4 regions of the Rhizobium sp. NLR8a genome follow, and region 1 is predicted to be linked to each of the others. Evidence: predicted binding sites of a transcription regulator. Region 1 holds the regulator's gene; each other region holds the start of a gene.
What was found. The regulator LexA, encoded in region 1, represses DNA repair genes until DNA is damaged. The targets are predictions, from matches to a motif close to TGTTCNNNNTGTGTTCNG.

Region 1 (3,208 bases):
TGCTGATTGCCGTCTTCTTCGATCGGCCGTCGATCAGCCTGCGCAATGTCGTTCTCTCTGCGCTCATCATCATCGCCATTTCACCTTCGGAAGTATTGGGACCGAGCTTTCAGATGTCCTTTGCCGCGACATTGGCTTTGGTATCGGGCTATCAGCTGTGGAAGGACAGGCGTGTCCGTGAAAACGCTTTCCTGAAATTGCCGATCATCAGGCCGGTGGTTGTCGTCGCCGGTTTCTTCGGCGGCGTCTTCCTGACCTCGCTGATCGGCGGTTTTTCCACCGCCCTGTTTTCGATCGAGCATTTTCATCGCCTGACGGCTTACGGCCTGCCGGCAAACCTTGCGACGATGCCGATCATCTCCTTCATCGTCATGCCGGCCGGGCTGCTGGCGATGCTGCTCATGCCCTTCGGGCTGGATGCTCCGCTCTGGACGGTGGTCGGATTCGGCCTCGATCTGGTGATTGCGGTTGCCAAGACGGTGTCCGGCTGGGGCGGCGATATCGGCATCGGCCGCTTGCCCGCCTGGTATTTCGCAGTGGCGGTGGCAGGCTTTCTGCTGCTGACGCTGCTGCGCACCCGGCTGCGCCATGTCGGCACATCCATCATCGCCGTCTCGACACTCACCGTACTGCTGCTGCCGGCTCCCCGCCCGCCGGATCTGGTGATTTCGGAGGATGGTGGTCTGGTTGCGGTCGTTGCGGCTGAGGCAATCGCGTCCAACCGTGAAAACCCGCCGGATTTCATCTTCGACCAGTGGCAGCGAGCGCTGGTCCTGCCGACACATGTTCCACCGAAGATGCTGGATGGTCCGGCTATCCCGCCGGAAGGAGAAGACCGCCGAGTCAGGCTTTCCCGCGATCAGCAGAACGAAGCGAGCGCAGCGATGCGGGCAGCCGCAGCAGGCGGTGAAGCAAACCGGTTTTCCTGCGTCAAGAAGGCGTGGTGCACATCACGACTCGGCAATGGCCATATCGTCACCGTCATCGACAATGCCGCCTATCTCGGCCCGGCCTGCGATACGGCCGATATCGTCGTGACCTCGGTCCGCCTGCGTTTCAACAGCTGCCGTTCAGGCGGGACGCTCTTCACCGGCGAGACGCTCCGCAGGACCGGTTCCGTCGAATTGCGCTTCGCCGATGCCGGCCTGCAGGTCGCAACCGCATTCGAGGCGCTATCGCGGCCATGGATGCGCCATCGCGCCTATGATTGGCGCAAAGACAGTTTTACCGAATCCGGTCCGGCTGCTGTCAGTGATAACGGCGAATGAGGCCGACGAGCTTGCCCTGCACCTTGACGCGGTCCGGCCCGAAAATCCGGGTCTCGTAAGCCGGGTTGGCGGCTTCCAACGCGATCGAGGCGCCCTTCCGGCGGAAGCGTTTCAGCGTTGCTTCCTCGTCGTCGACGAGGGCAACGACGATGTCGCCGGGACTTGCGGTGCTGCCGTTGCGGATGATCACGGTGTCGCCGTCGAAGATGCCGGCGTCGATCATCGAATCGCCCTTGACCTCCAGCGCGTAGTGCTCACCGGAGCCAAGCATGTCCGCGGGAATGACGATGTCATGCGTGTTGTTCTGGATCGCCGAGATCGGAACGCCGGCGGCGATTCTTCCCATGACCGGCACGGAGACAGAGTTGCCGTTGTCGGCGACCGGCTTTGCGGCAGCGGGGGCGGCGACCGGCTGGGGTTTGCCGAGGCTGCCCTCGATGACGCTCGGCGAAAAACCGCGGCGCTGTTGCAGGCTGGGGTTATAGGCCTCCGGAAGCTTGATCACTTCAAGCGCCCGGGCGCGATTCGGTAGGCGGCGAATGAAGCCGCGCTCCTCGAGCGCCGTGATCAGGCGGTGAATGCCGGATTTCGAGGCGAGATCCAGGGCATCCTTCATTTCGTCGAAGGAGGGAGGGACGCCGGATTCCTTCATGCGCTCATGAATGAAAAGGAGAAGCTCCTGTTGTTTGCGCGTGAGCATCGACGTCAGACCCCTGATTGAAACAAATCCAGAACAGACACTATATGTTCCATATGTGTTCCGCAAGTAGCTAAATTTCCGTAAAACTTCGGGCCAACTCGTCGAGATTTTTAATTTCATTCGACGGGATTGGCGCACATCGCTTGCATTCGGGGAGGGGCTGTCGCACATCTTTGCCCCTTTCAGGAGGATATCATGAACGCGCATTCCGCCAAGTCGCATCCGCTGGATCACGTCGTGCTGCCGGTGGTCAATATCGATCTGGCGCGTGAGAGGCTCGGCAAGCTCGGTTTCACCGTCGCCGCCGATGGGCGCCATCCCTTCGGAACGGAGAATGCCTGCGTCTTTTTCGCCGACAAGACCTATCTGGAGCCGCTTGGCGTGGCGAGCGTCGAGGAGAGCGAGGCAGCGGCCCGCCACGGCAATGTCTTCATCGCCCGCAATCGCGCCTTCCGCTTCCGCTGCGGCGAGGAGGGATTGTCTGCGCTGGCCTTCCTCAGCGAGGATGCCGGCCTCGATCATAAGCGCTTCGTCAGCAACGGCGCGAGCGCCGGCGAGATGTTGCAATTCAGCCGGCCGATGCGGATGCCGGATGGTTCGGAGACCGTCGGCAGCTTCAAGCTGGCCTTTGCAGCTGATCTGCGCGCACCCGATTTCTTTCTCTTTACCTGCCAGCGCATCAATTCCTTCCCGACAGATCGCGCCGCGCTGGAGACGCATGCCAATGGCGTGATCGGCATTGCCGAGATCGCGCTTTGTGCGCCGGACCCGGCGGCATTCGCCGCCTTCGTCGGGCTTGCGATAGGGCAGGCGGCGGCGGAGAAAACCGGTTTCGGCGTGAATATCGCGGCATCAAATGCGAAGATCAGCCTGATGACGCCCGAAGGGCTGGAGGCCTATTTCGAGCTTGCCGTCTCATCCGCCGATCGTGGTCTGCGCGGCCGGGTAATCCTCTTCACCGTCGCCGATCTTGCCGTGACAGAAGCGCATTTGGGTGCTAACGGGATCACATTCACGCGCAAGAACAATCGCATTCTGGTGAAGTCTACGCCCGGGCAGGGTGCGCTCTTCGCCTTCGAGGAAACACGATGAGCACCGACACGAATTCCGAAGTCAGGATCGGCGAAGGCGAAGGTCAGGTCACCTTTTCCAATACCGCCCGCCTGTCGCTGATTGCCGGCCCCTGTCAGATGGAGAACCGGGACCACGCCTTCATGGTCGCCGGCACGCTGAAGGAGCT
Region 2 (3,208 bases), on a different contig from region 1:
GGCTGATCTCGTCACCGGCCTTCAGCACGTAGATCGGATACACCTCCATCAACTGCTTCAGCCGCTCCGCCAGCGACGACTTGCCGCCGCCGACCGGACCGAGCAGATAAAGAATCTGCTTGCGCTCCTCGAGCCCCTGCGCCGCATGCCGAAAAAAGGAGACGATGCGTTCGATTGTCTCTTCCATGCCGTGAAAGCCGGCAAAGGCCGGATAAACCCGGATGGTCCTGTTCATGAAGATCCTGCCGAGGCGCGCGTCCTTGGCGGTGTCCACCATCTGTGGTTCGCCTATGGCAGCGAGCAGACGCTCGGTCGCGTTGGCATAGGCGATCGGGTCGGTTTTGCAGAGATCGAGATATTCCGACACCGACATGTCGCTTTCGCGGCGCGATTCATAACTGCGTGTGAACGCATCGAATACGGATTCACTCAGCATGGGACCTCCATTAAGGTAATGCCGCAGGCTCTAAGCCGTATAACCATCGAGATGGCCACGGCGTTCCTAAGAATCAATAGTTTCGTAGGTATATTCCACGCTGACCGGCCGTTTGTGGCAATGCACAAAATCGTGCATGCACCGGTATTTTTTTACTCCACGAAACTGTTTCTTATTGTAGTTGAGAAAAGGCTTGTCGCGATATCAGCACATTTAGCGACGTGACATGGAAGTAAAAAAGGTATGCAATAGCGCCCGTGATTCGAGCCGTAAATAATCGGCGATTGCCCGCCGGTGAGAGCCAGTCGGCTCCGACAGCGGGCAGCGAGTTCGCCGCCCGCAGAATGAAACCGGGCGAACGTCACATCCGACCGGCATATCCTACTCATGCGCCTCCTGGCTCTCAGCCGTTGAACGCCTTTTCCAGCGCAGCCACATCGATCTTGACCATGCCGAGCATGACTTCGGTGACGCGCCTTGCCCGCTCGCGATCTTCGTCGGCGATCATCTCGGAGAGCGCGCGCGGGACGATCTGCCAGGAAAGGCCCCAGCGGTCCTTCAGCCAGCCGCAGGCCTCCGGCGTGCCGCCATTGGCGAGGAAGGCATCCCATATCCGATCGATCTCCGCCTGGCTTTCCAGAAGGATCGCTATCGAAAAGGAATGGTTGAAGCTGTCGAGCGGACCGGCCTTCATCGCCAGGAAGGCTTGGTCGCCAAGCGTGAACTCGATCAGCTCGACGCTGCCGGGAGGGCCGCTCGGGGTTTCCGCCGGAAGTATGGTGGTTCGGCCGATCCTGGAATCCGGAATGATCGACACGTAGAATTCTACGGCTTCGCGTGCCTGCTCCGCGAACCAGAGATTTGAAATGACCTTGGGCATGGACAGCCTCCTTGTTGGCGAGTATCCCGGACTTCTGTCCGATGCTTCGAGGACGTCTGGTCGGCACCGGTTCCGACAGGCCGCGATCGGATTTTTTGGCCGCCCACCCCCCCGCAATAGCGGTGGCTCGGGAATGAAAGCAGAACATCTTTTCTGGTCTTTCCTTCCCGAATCACTACATTACGCGCCATGAGCAATAGTTTCGACGATATTCCCTTCTTCGACGAGGAGCCGGGCGATGTGGCGCGTAAGCCGCAGCCGTCTGTCGCAACCGCCGGAAGGCCGGCCGCCGGCGGCGGCATCGCCGCCCGCGCCATGGCGGCCCGTGACGGCGGCAAACGGCCGGACTATCTCGCCGGATTGAACCCGGAACAGACCGAAGCCGTCGAAACGCTGGAAGGCCCCGTCCTCGTGCTCGCCGGCGCCGGCACGGGAAAGACGCGCGTGCTGACGACCCGCATCGCCCATATCCTCAATACCGGCCGCGCCTTCCCGTCACAGATCCTCGCCGTCACCTTTACCAACAAGGCCGCGCGCGAGATGAAGGAGCGCATCGCCCTGCTCGTCGGCGGCGCCGTCGAAGGCATGCCGTGGCTCGGCACCTTCCACTCGATCGGCGTCAAGCTCCTGCGCCGCCATGGCGAGCTCGTCGGCCTGAGCTCCGGTTTCACCATTCTCGACACCGACGACGTCGTGCGCCTGATCAAGCAGCTGATCCAGGCCGAAGGCCTCGACGACAAGCGCTGGCCGGCAAAGCAGTTCGCCGGCATGATCGACACCTGGAAGAACAAGGGCCTCGGACCGGCCGATATTCCCGAAGGCGACGCCCGCGCCTTTGCCAATGGCCGCGGCCGCGATCTCTATTTCGCCTATCAGGCGCGCCTGTCGACGCTCAACGCCTGCGATTTCGGCGACCTGCTGATGCATCCGATCGCGATCTTCCGCAAGAATCCGGATCTTTTGAAGGAATATCACGGCCGCTTCCGCTATATCCTTGTCGACGAGTACCAGGACACCAACACTGCTCAGTACATGTGGCTGAGGCTTCTTGCCCAGCGCGCCAAGGGTGAGCCGCAGAATGTCTGCTGCGTCGGTGACGACGACCAGTCGATCTATGGCTGGCGCGGCGCGGAGGTCGACAATATCCTGCGCTTCGAGAAGGATTTCCCCGGCGCCAAGGTGATCAAGCTCGAGCGCAATTACCGATCGACCGAACATATCCTTGGCGCCGCCGCCCATCTGATCGCCCATAATGAAGGCCGCTTGGGCAAGACGTTGTTCACCGATCGCGCCGACCCAGATGACGTCAAGGTCCAGGTTCACGCCTCCTGGGACTCGGAGGAGGAGGCCCGCGCCATTGGCGAGGAGATCGAGCAACTCCAGCGCAACAAGCATCTGCTGAACGACATGGCGATCCTCGTGCGCGCCTCCTTCCAGATGCGCGAATTCGAAGATCGCTTCGTCACCCTTGGCCTCAACTACCGCGTCATTGGTGGCCCGCGCTTCTATGAGCGCCTCGAAATCCGCGATGCCCTGGCCTATTTCCGCCTGGTGGCGCAGCCGGCCGACGACCTCGCCTTCGAACGTATCATCAACACGCCGAAGCGCGGCCTCGGCGATACGACGGTGCGCGCGCTGCACGATTATGCACGCGCCCGCGACATCCCGATGCTGGCGGCCGCCGCCGACATCATCGAGACGGACGAGCTGAAGCCGAAGGCGCGAAAAGCCCTCTTCGACGTGATTCAATCTTTCCGCCGATGGCAGGAACTGCTTGAAAACACGCCACATACCGAACTTGCCGAGCAGATCCTCGAAGAGTCCGGCTATACCGACATGTGGAAGAACGACAAGAGCGCGGAAGCCCCGGGCCGCCTGGAAAACCTGAAGGA
Region 3 (3,208 bases), on a different contig from region 1:
GACGACGATAACGCCGGTGCGCGCGAGCTCTTCGAGATCGGCTGATATATCGAAGCTTTCCTCGGCGCCGCGATGCACGCCGCCGATGCCGCCTGTGGCGAAGACACGAATGCCGGCGCGGGCCGCCGCGATCATCGTCGCCGCGACCGTGGTGGCGCCGGTGCGGCGCTCGGCGATCGCGAAGGCGAGATCGGCCCGCGACACCTTCATCACCTCAGTTGCCTTGGCAAGCTGCTCCAGTTGCGCAGCTTCAAGGCCGATATGCAGCGTGCCGTGGATGACCGCGATCGTTGCCGGCACGGCGCCCTGTTCGCGAATGATCGTCTCGACGCTGCGCGCCATTTCGATATTGCCGGGATAGGGCATGCCGTGCGTGATGATGGTCGATTCCAGCGCCACCAGCGGTGCGCCGCGCTGCTTGGCGCTGGCGACCTCCTTCGAATAGGCGATCGGCAGAAGAGGGGAGATGGGCTTGGTCATGATCTTGTCCTGTGATCGGCGGAGCATGAAACCGAAAAGCGTGGGCGGTTTTCGAACGGCATCATGCTCAACTCTTTAATTCAGTCGCTTCAATGTAGAATTCTGACCTCGGGAACAAGGGCAAGTGCCTCGTTCAAGAGATCCGGCGTCAGATTTTCGTTGACGGCGTGCCGTGACTGCACCGTGAGCGCTGCCGCCGCCGCGCCGTGGCGAATGGCCTCCTCAAGCGGCAGGCCAAATATCAAGGCGGCGAGCGTGCCGGCGGCAAGGGAATCGCCGGCGCCCGTGACATCGGCGACGGTGTCGGCGATTGGCGGCTGCAGCGCCACGGCGCGGTCTTTGCAAATCGCAACAAGCTCGCGCCGGCCGCGGGTGACCACGGCGTTTCTGATGCCGATCTCGTTCAGGAGCGGCGGCCAACCGCCCGAATCCTCCGGCTGCACGCCGGTAACGGCAGCGGCTTCGGCCTCGTTCAGGAACAGATAGTCGATATCCGCGATGCAGGGTTTCAGCCGGACCACCTTGGCCGGCGAGATTGCGATGGCCGCGACGGGTTTGGCCAGGGAGTTCGCCTTGGCGACGATCGCCGCGATCGTCTCTTCCGGCAGATTGGCGTCGACGAGAATGAAATCATGCGCGGCGAAGGCCTCGCGCACCCAGCGGATGGACAGGCGCCGCGGCACGAAGAAGCGGTAGAGATCCATGTCGGCAAGGGCGATCACGAGGTCGCCGTTCTTCTCGATGATCGCTGTGTAGCTCGGCGTCTTGCGGTCGAGGAAGACGAAGGGCCGGTCGTCGATGCCGGCGAAATCGGCGGCTTCGCCGACCATTTCGCCGAAGGGATCGCCGCCGCGCGGCGAGATCATCGTCACGTGAAAGCCCAGTCTTGCAAGGTTGCGCGCCGCATTGAAACCGCCGCCGCCCGGCTCCTCGATCCAGGTGCCGGGGTTGCTGGCCCCTGGCGCCGTTTCGCCGGAGATGCGGCCACGCCTGTCGATATGGGCGCCGCCGAGAACGAGAATCTTTTTCATCAACTCACCCGCTTCTCATAACCCGGGAAAGGCGAATCGAAGCGGTCCGCCTGGCTGCGACAAAGCCGGCTCATAAGGCCTAAGCCGTTGCTTTGCATTGATAAAACAAATGTAGAACACGGGCCGTTTTACCTTTTTCTTTCAAATGTTTGTACGCCTATTGCGGGAATGGAACAAATAGGGTACAAACTCGACATTGCTTGAGCGGCTTCAATAACCTAAAGGTGGATCGGATGTCTCAGAATTCATTGCGGCTGGTAGAGGACAAATCGGTGGACAAAAGCAAGGCGCTTGAAGCGGCACTCTCACAGATTGAGCGGTCGTTCGGCAAGGGCTCGATTATGAAACTCGGTTCCAACGAGAACGTTGTCGAGATCGAGACGGTTTCGACGGGCTCGCTTGGTCTTGATATCGCCCTCGGCATCGGCGGTCTGCCGAAGGGCCGTATCATTGAAATCTATGGGCCGGAAAGCTCGGGCAAAACAACGCTTGCGCTGCAAACCATTGCGGAATCGCAGAAGAAGGGCGGCATCTGCGCTTTCGTCGATGCTGAACACGCGCTCGACCCGGTCTATGCCCGCAAGCTTGGCGTCGATCTGCAGAACCTTCTGATCTCGCAGCCAGACACCGGCGAGCAGGCGCTCGAAATCACCGACACGCTGGTGCGCTCCGGCGCCGTCGACGTTCTCGTCGTCGACTCGGTCGCCGCGCTGACGCCGCGCGCCGAAATCGAAGGCGAGATGGGCGACAGCCTGCCGGGCATGCAAGCCCGCCTGATGAGCCAGGCGCTGCGCAAGCTGACCGCTTCGATCTCCAAGTCGAACTGCATGGTGATCTTCATCAACCAGATCCGCATGAAGATCGGCGTCATGTTCGGTTCGCCGGAGACAACGACGGGCGGCAATGCGCTGAAATTCTATGCGTCCGTGCGCCTCGACATTCGCCGCATCGGCTCGGTCAAGGAGCGCGAAGAGGTGGTCGGCAACCAGACCCGCGTCAAAGTCGTCAAGAACAAGATGGCGCCTCCCTTCAAGCAGGTCGAGTTCGACATCATGTATGGCGAAGGCGTGTCGAAGACAGGCGAACTCGTCGATCTCGGCGTCAAGGCCGGTATCGTCGAGAAGTCGGGCGCCTGGTTCTCCTATAACAGCCAGCGTCTCGGCCAGGGCCGCGAAAACGCCAAAACCTTCCTGCGCGACAATCCGGATCTCGCTCGGGAGATCGAGCTGGCGCTGCGCCAGAATGCCGGCCTGATCGCCGATCGTTTCCTGCAGAATGGCGGTCCGGATGCCGATGACGGCGATGCCGCCGCGGAAATGTAATTTTCGCGCTTGAACTTGATCTGATATCTCAGCCGGCTGCATTCCCTTATCAGAATGCGGCCGGTTTTGTTTGTCGGCTGGACAGTGGCGGAGGCGAACGTTAAAAGCCGATGGATTTGTATTTACCGGCCTCGGGCAGCATTGAAGGGCATAGAATGAGCGGCGTGAACGATATCCGGTCGACCTTCCTCGACTATTTCAAGAAGAACGGCCACGAGATCGTTCCGTCCAGTCCGCTCGTGCCGCGCAACGACCCGACGCTGATGTTCACCAATGCCGGCATGGTGCAATTCAAGAACGTCTTCACCGGCCTGGAAAAACGTCCTTATGCGACGGCGACAACCTCGCAGAAGTGCGTGCGCGCCGGCGGCAAGC
Region 4 (3,208 bases), on a different contig from region 1:
TGTGACGGCGTTGCGCCGCCGAAGTGAAGAGCAGCTTCAGCGGCATGCGCAGGACATGGCGAAGCAGGATGCCGACGGCCATCTCATTGTTGCGGCGGGCGTGCCAGACGCGGTGACGTCGCCTGGCCGGCGGACGCCACAGCCCGAAAAGCTGCGCCCATCTCAGTTTGGCCAAGCCCTCCGGCAGGCCGGGGCCGAGCGTCGCTATGCGCATCCCAAGCCAGATCTGGCATGGGATGAGCTGAACGATGGTCGACGTGACGCCGGAGAGCCGGCGCTTGAAGTTGGGCGCGATGATCTCGACGTCACGAATATCCGGCAAGGAATGGGTCTCGTGTCTGACGGGCGATCAGCCCCAGGAAACCTGTAGGATTTCGTAGGCCTTGGAGCCGCCCGGCGCATTGACCTCGATGGAATCGCCGACTTCCTTGCCGATCAGCGCACGGGCGATCGGGGAGGAGATGGAGATGCGGCCGGCCTTGACGTCGGCTTCCTGGTCGCCAACGATCTGGTAGGTCTTTTCTTCCTCGGTGTCCTCGTCAACGAGCTTCACCTTGGCGCCGAACTTGATCTTGTCGCCGGACATTTTCGTGAGGTCGATGACCTCGGCGCGGGCCGTCAGGTCTTCCAGCTCGGTGATGCGGCCCTCATTGTGGCTCTGGGCTTCCTTGGCGGCATGGTATTCGGCATTTTCGGAAAGGTCGCCATGAGCACGGGCTTCGGCGATCGCCTCGATGATTCGGGGGCGCTCCTCCTGCTGACGCCAGCGCAGCTCTTCCTGCAGCTTGACGAAACCACCCTGTGTCATCGGTACCTTATCAACCATTTTTCTGTCCTTCACTCCTTGCGGCCGCCGTCTTGCGTCAGCACAGTCAGGCACACACAAAAGAAAACAGGTCCCGAAGAGGAACTTCGGAACCGTGCCACAATCATAGTTGCATGCTTATAGCAGATCGCCACGGCTGATTTCCAGAAAATTCGCATAAATGAAACGGATACCCGCTGGTACGTCGGGTGATGCGTGCCAAACGGGGGAGCGGCAGCCGCGCCGGGATTGACTTTGCGCCATGGAACATATAGTGAACATACTAATGAAGAAGTCGCTAACCGAACGTTTGGCCATCCTTTCCGATGCCGCAAAATACGATGCTTCCTGTGCCTCCAGCGGCACGGTGAAACGCGATTCGAGCGCAAGCGGCGGACTGGGTTCGACCGAGGGATCCGGCATCTGCCATGCCTATGCTCCGGATGGACGGTGCATTTCGCTTCTGAAGATCCTGCTCACCAATTTCTGCATCTACGACTGTGCCTATTGCGTCAATCGCTCCTCCAGCAATGTCGAGCGCGCACGCTTCACGACGGAGGAAGTCGTCTGGCTGACGCTCGAATTCTACCGACGCAACTATATCGAAGGCCTCTTCCTTTCCTCCGGCATCATTCGCTCTTCCGATTACACGATGGAGGAGATGGTCCGCATCGTCCGCGAGCTGCGGGTGACGCATAATTTCCGCGGCTATATCCATCTGAAAGCGATCCCCGAGGCGTCGCCGCATCTGATCGAGGAGGCGGGGCTTCATGCCGATCGGCTGTCGCTCAATATCGAGCTGCCGACCGACAGCGGGATTTCCCGTTTCGCGCCGGAAAAGAAGCCCGTCAATATCAGACGATCGATGGCGGATATCAGGTCGAAGATCGAGGCTGCCGATGAACCGACGCTTAAGACCGGGAAACGCCAGCGTTTCGTGCCAGCCGGCCAGAGCACGCAGATGATCGTCGGGGCGGATGGGGCCAATGACGCGACTATTCTGGCGAGCAGCGGCCGGCTCTACAGCAGCTATGGCCTGAGGCGCGTCTATTACTCCGCCTTCAGCCCCATCCCGGACTCCTCGAAAAACCTGCCGCTGATCAAGCCGCCGCTGATGCGCGAGCATCGGCTTTACCAGGCCGACTGGCTCTATCGGTTCTACGGTTTCGGCATCGAGGAGATTACTGCGAACCAGGCGGACGGCATGCTCGATCTCAATCTCGATCCGAAGCTTGCCTGGGCGCTTGCCAACCGGGGCGAATTTCCCGTCGACATCAACAAGGCCGAGCGCGAGCGGTTGCTGCGTGTGCCGGGCCTCGGCACCAAAACCGTGAAAGCGATCGTCTCTGCGCGCCGTTTTCGTCGCCTGCGGCTTGATGATCTCTCCCGACTCGGAGTTTCGATCAAGAAAGTCCAATCCTTCATCTCCGCGGAAGGCTGGTCGCCGCGACGGCTGGTCGACCGCCCGGACCTGCGCGCCGTGTTCCAGCCGCAGCATGAACAATTGTCCTTGCTGTGATGCGCCGGGTCGTGCTTGCAGGACGTGGAGATCTTGGCGAATGGCGCGATGCCGCACGCGTTTTGGCGGCAGCCGGCATCTTGCCCGAGGAGATCGACTGGCGCGAAAAAAGCGCCGAGGCCGATCTGTCGTTTCAACGGGACGCCATGCCGCCAGCGCCTGCGACAACGCGTAAGCCGATGACGGTGCCGCCCGCTTTCATCGAGCTTGCTGAGACCGTCCTCTGCCATTCCGATCCGGCGCGATTTTCTCTGCTGTACCGTCTCCTCTGGAGGCTGCAGCTGGATCGGCAACTGCTGGAGGTGACCTCCGACGAGGATGTTGTGCGGGCCAGGCTGATGGCGAAGAACATTCGGCGCGACGCGCACAAGATGACGGCCTTCGTCCGTTTCAAGGAAGTCGGCGCGGTATCGGCAGGTCGTCGGAAATTCCTCGCCTGGTTCGAGCCGGACCATCATGTCGTCAGGCGCACGGCTCCCTTTTTCCAGCGCCGTTTCAGCGACATGGACTGGCTGATCGCCACGCCCAAGGGCTCGGCGGCCTGGAACGGCGAGCGGCTGACGATTGCCGACGAGCCATGCGAAAGGCCTAATCTCACCGATGCCACGGACGAACTCTGGCGAACCTACTATGCCAGCATCTTCAACCCCGCGCGGTTGAAGGTGAAGGCGATGCAGGCGGAGATGCCGAAGAAATACTGGAAGAACCTGCCGGAGGCCGACCTCATTCCTGGCTTGATTGCATCGGCCGAAAGCAAGGTGCGGGAGATGGCGGCGCGGGAGGCGACGCAGTCGCTGCCGTTTCACGACCGCTTGCAGCGGGCCGCGCGCAATCTCCCCGCAGAACCAGCGGCTCCTGCGGGCACGCTGGAAGCACTGCGCGCG

Region 2: the regulator LexA is predicted to act here: its motif matches at 1,446-1,463, upstream of HJC04_RS07510 (ATP-dependent helicase).
Region 3: the regulator LexA is predicted to act here: its motif matches at 1,613-1,630, upstream of recA (recombinase RecA).
Region 4: the regulator LexA is predicted to act here: its motif matches at 1,069-1,086, upstream of HJC04_RS21045 (putative DNA modification/repair radical SAM protein).

What each region holds. Positions count from the first base shown of each region.
Region 1 covers NZ_JABDWI010000007.1:208,304-211,511, forward strand. Annotated here, with positions in the region: gene HJC04_RS15330 (ComEC/Rec2 family competence protein) at 1-1,268, shown strand, start outside; gene lexA (transcriptional repressor LexA) at 1,249-1,968, opposite strand; gene HJC04_RS15340 (VOC family protein) at 2,164-3,060, shown strand; gene kdsA (3-deoxy-8-phosphooctulonate synthase) at 3,057-3,208, shown strand, end outside.
Region 2 covers NZ_JABDWI010000003.1:354,105-357,312, forward strand. Annotated here, with positions in the region: gene HJC04_RS07500 (PrkA family serine protein kinase) at 1-436, opposite strand, end outside; gene HJC04_RS07505 (VOC family protein) at 840-1,316, opposite strand; gene HJC04_RS07510 (ATP-dependent helicase) at 1,506-3,208, shown strand, end outside.
Region 3 covers NZ_JABDWI010000017.1:128,349-131,556, forward strand. Annotated here, with positions in the region: gene HJC04_RS28195 (pseudouridine-5'-phosphate glycosidase) at 1-480, opposite strand, end outside; gene HJC04_RS28200 (carbohydrate kinase family protein) at 570-1,514, opposite strand; gene recA (recombinase RecA) at 1,745-2,833, shown strand; gene alaS (alanine--tRNA ligase) at 2,989-3,208, shown strand, end outside.
Region 4 covers NZ_JABDWI010000010.1:298,898-302,105, forward strand. Annotated here, with positions in the region: gene HJC04_RS21035 (glycosyltransferase family 4 protein) at 1-322, opposite strand, end outside; gene greA (transcription elongation factor GreA) at 350-826, opposite strand; gene HJC04_RS21045 (putative DNA modification/repair radical SAM protein) at 1,092-2,324, shown strand; gene HJC04_RS21050 (UdgX family uracil-DNA binding protein) at 2,324-3,208, shown strand, end outside.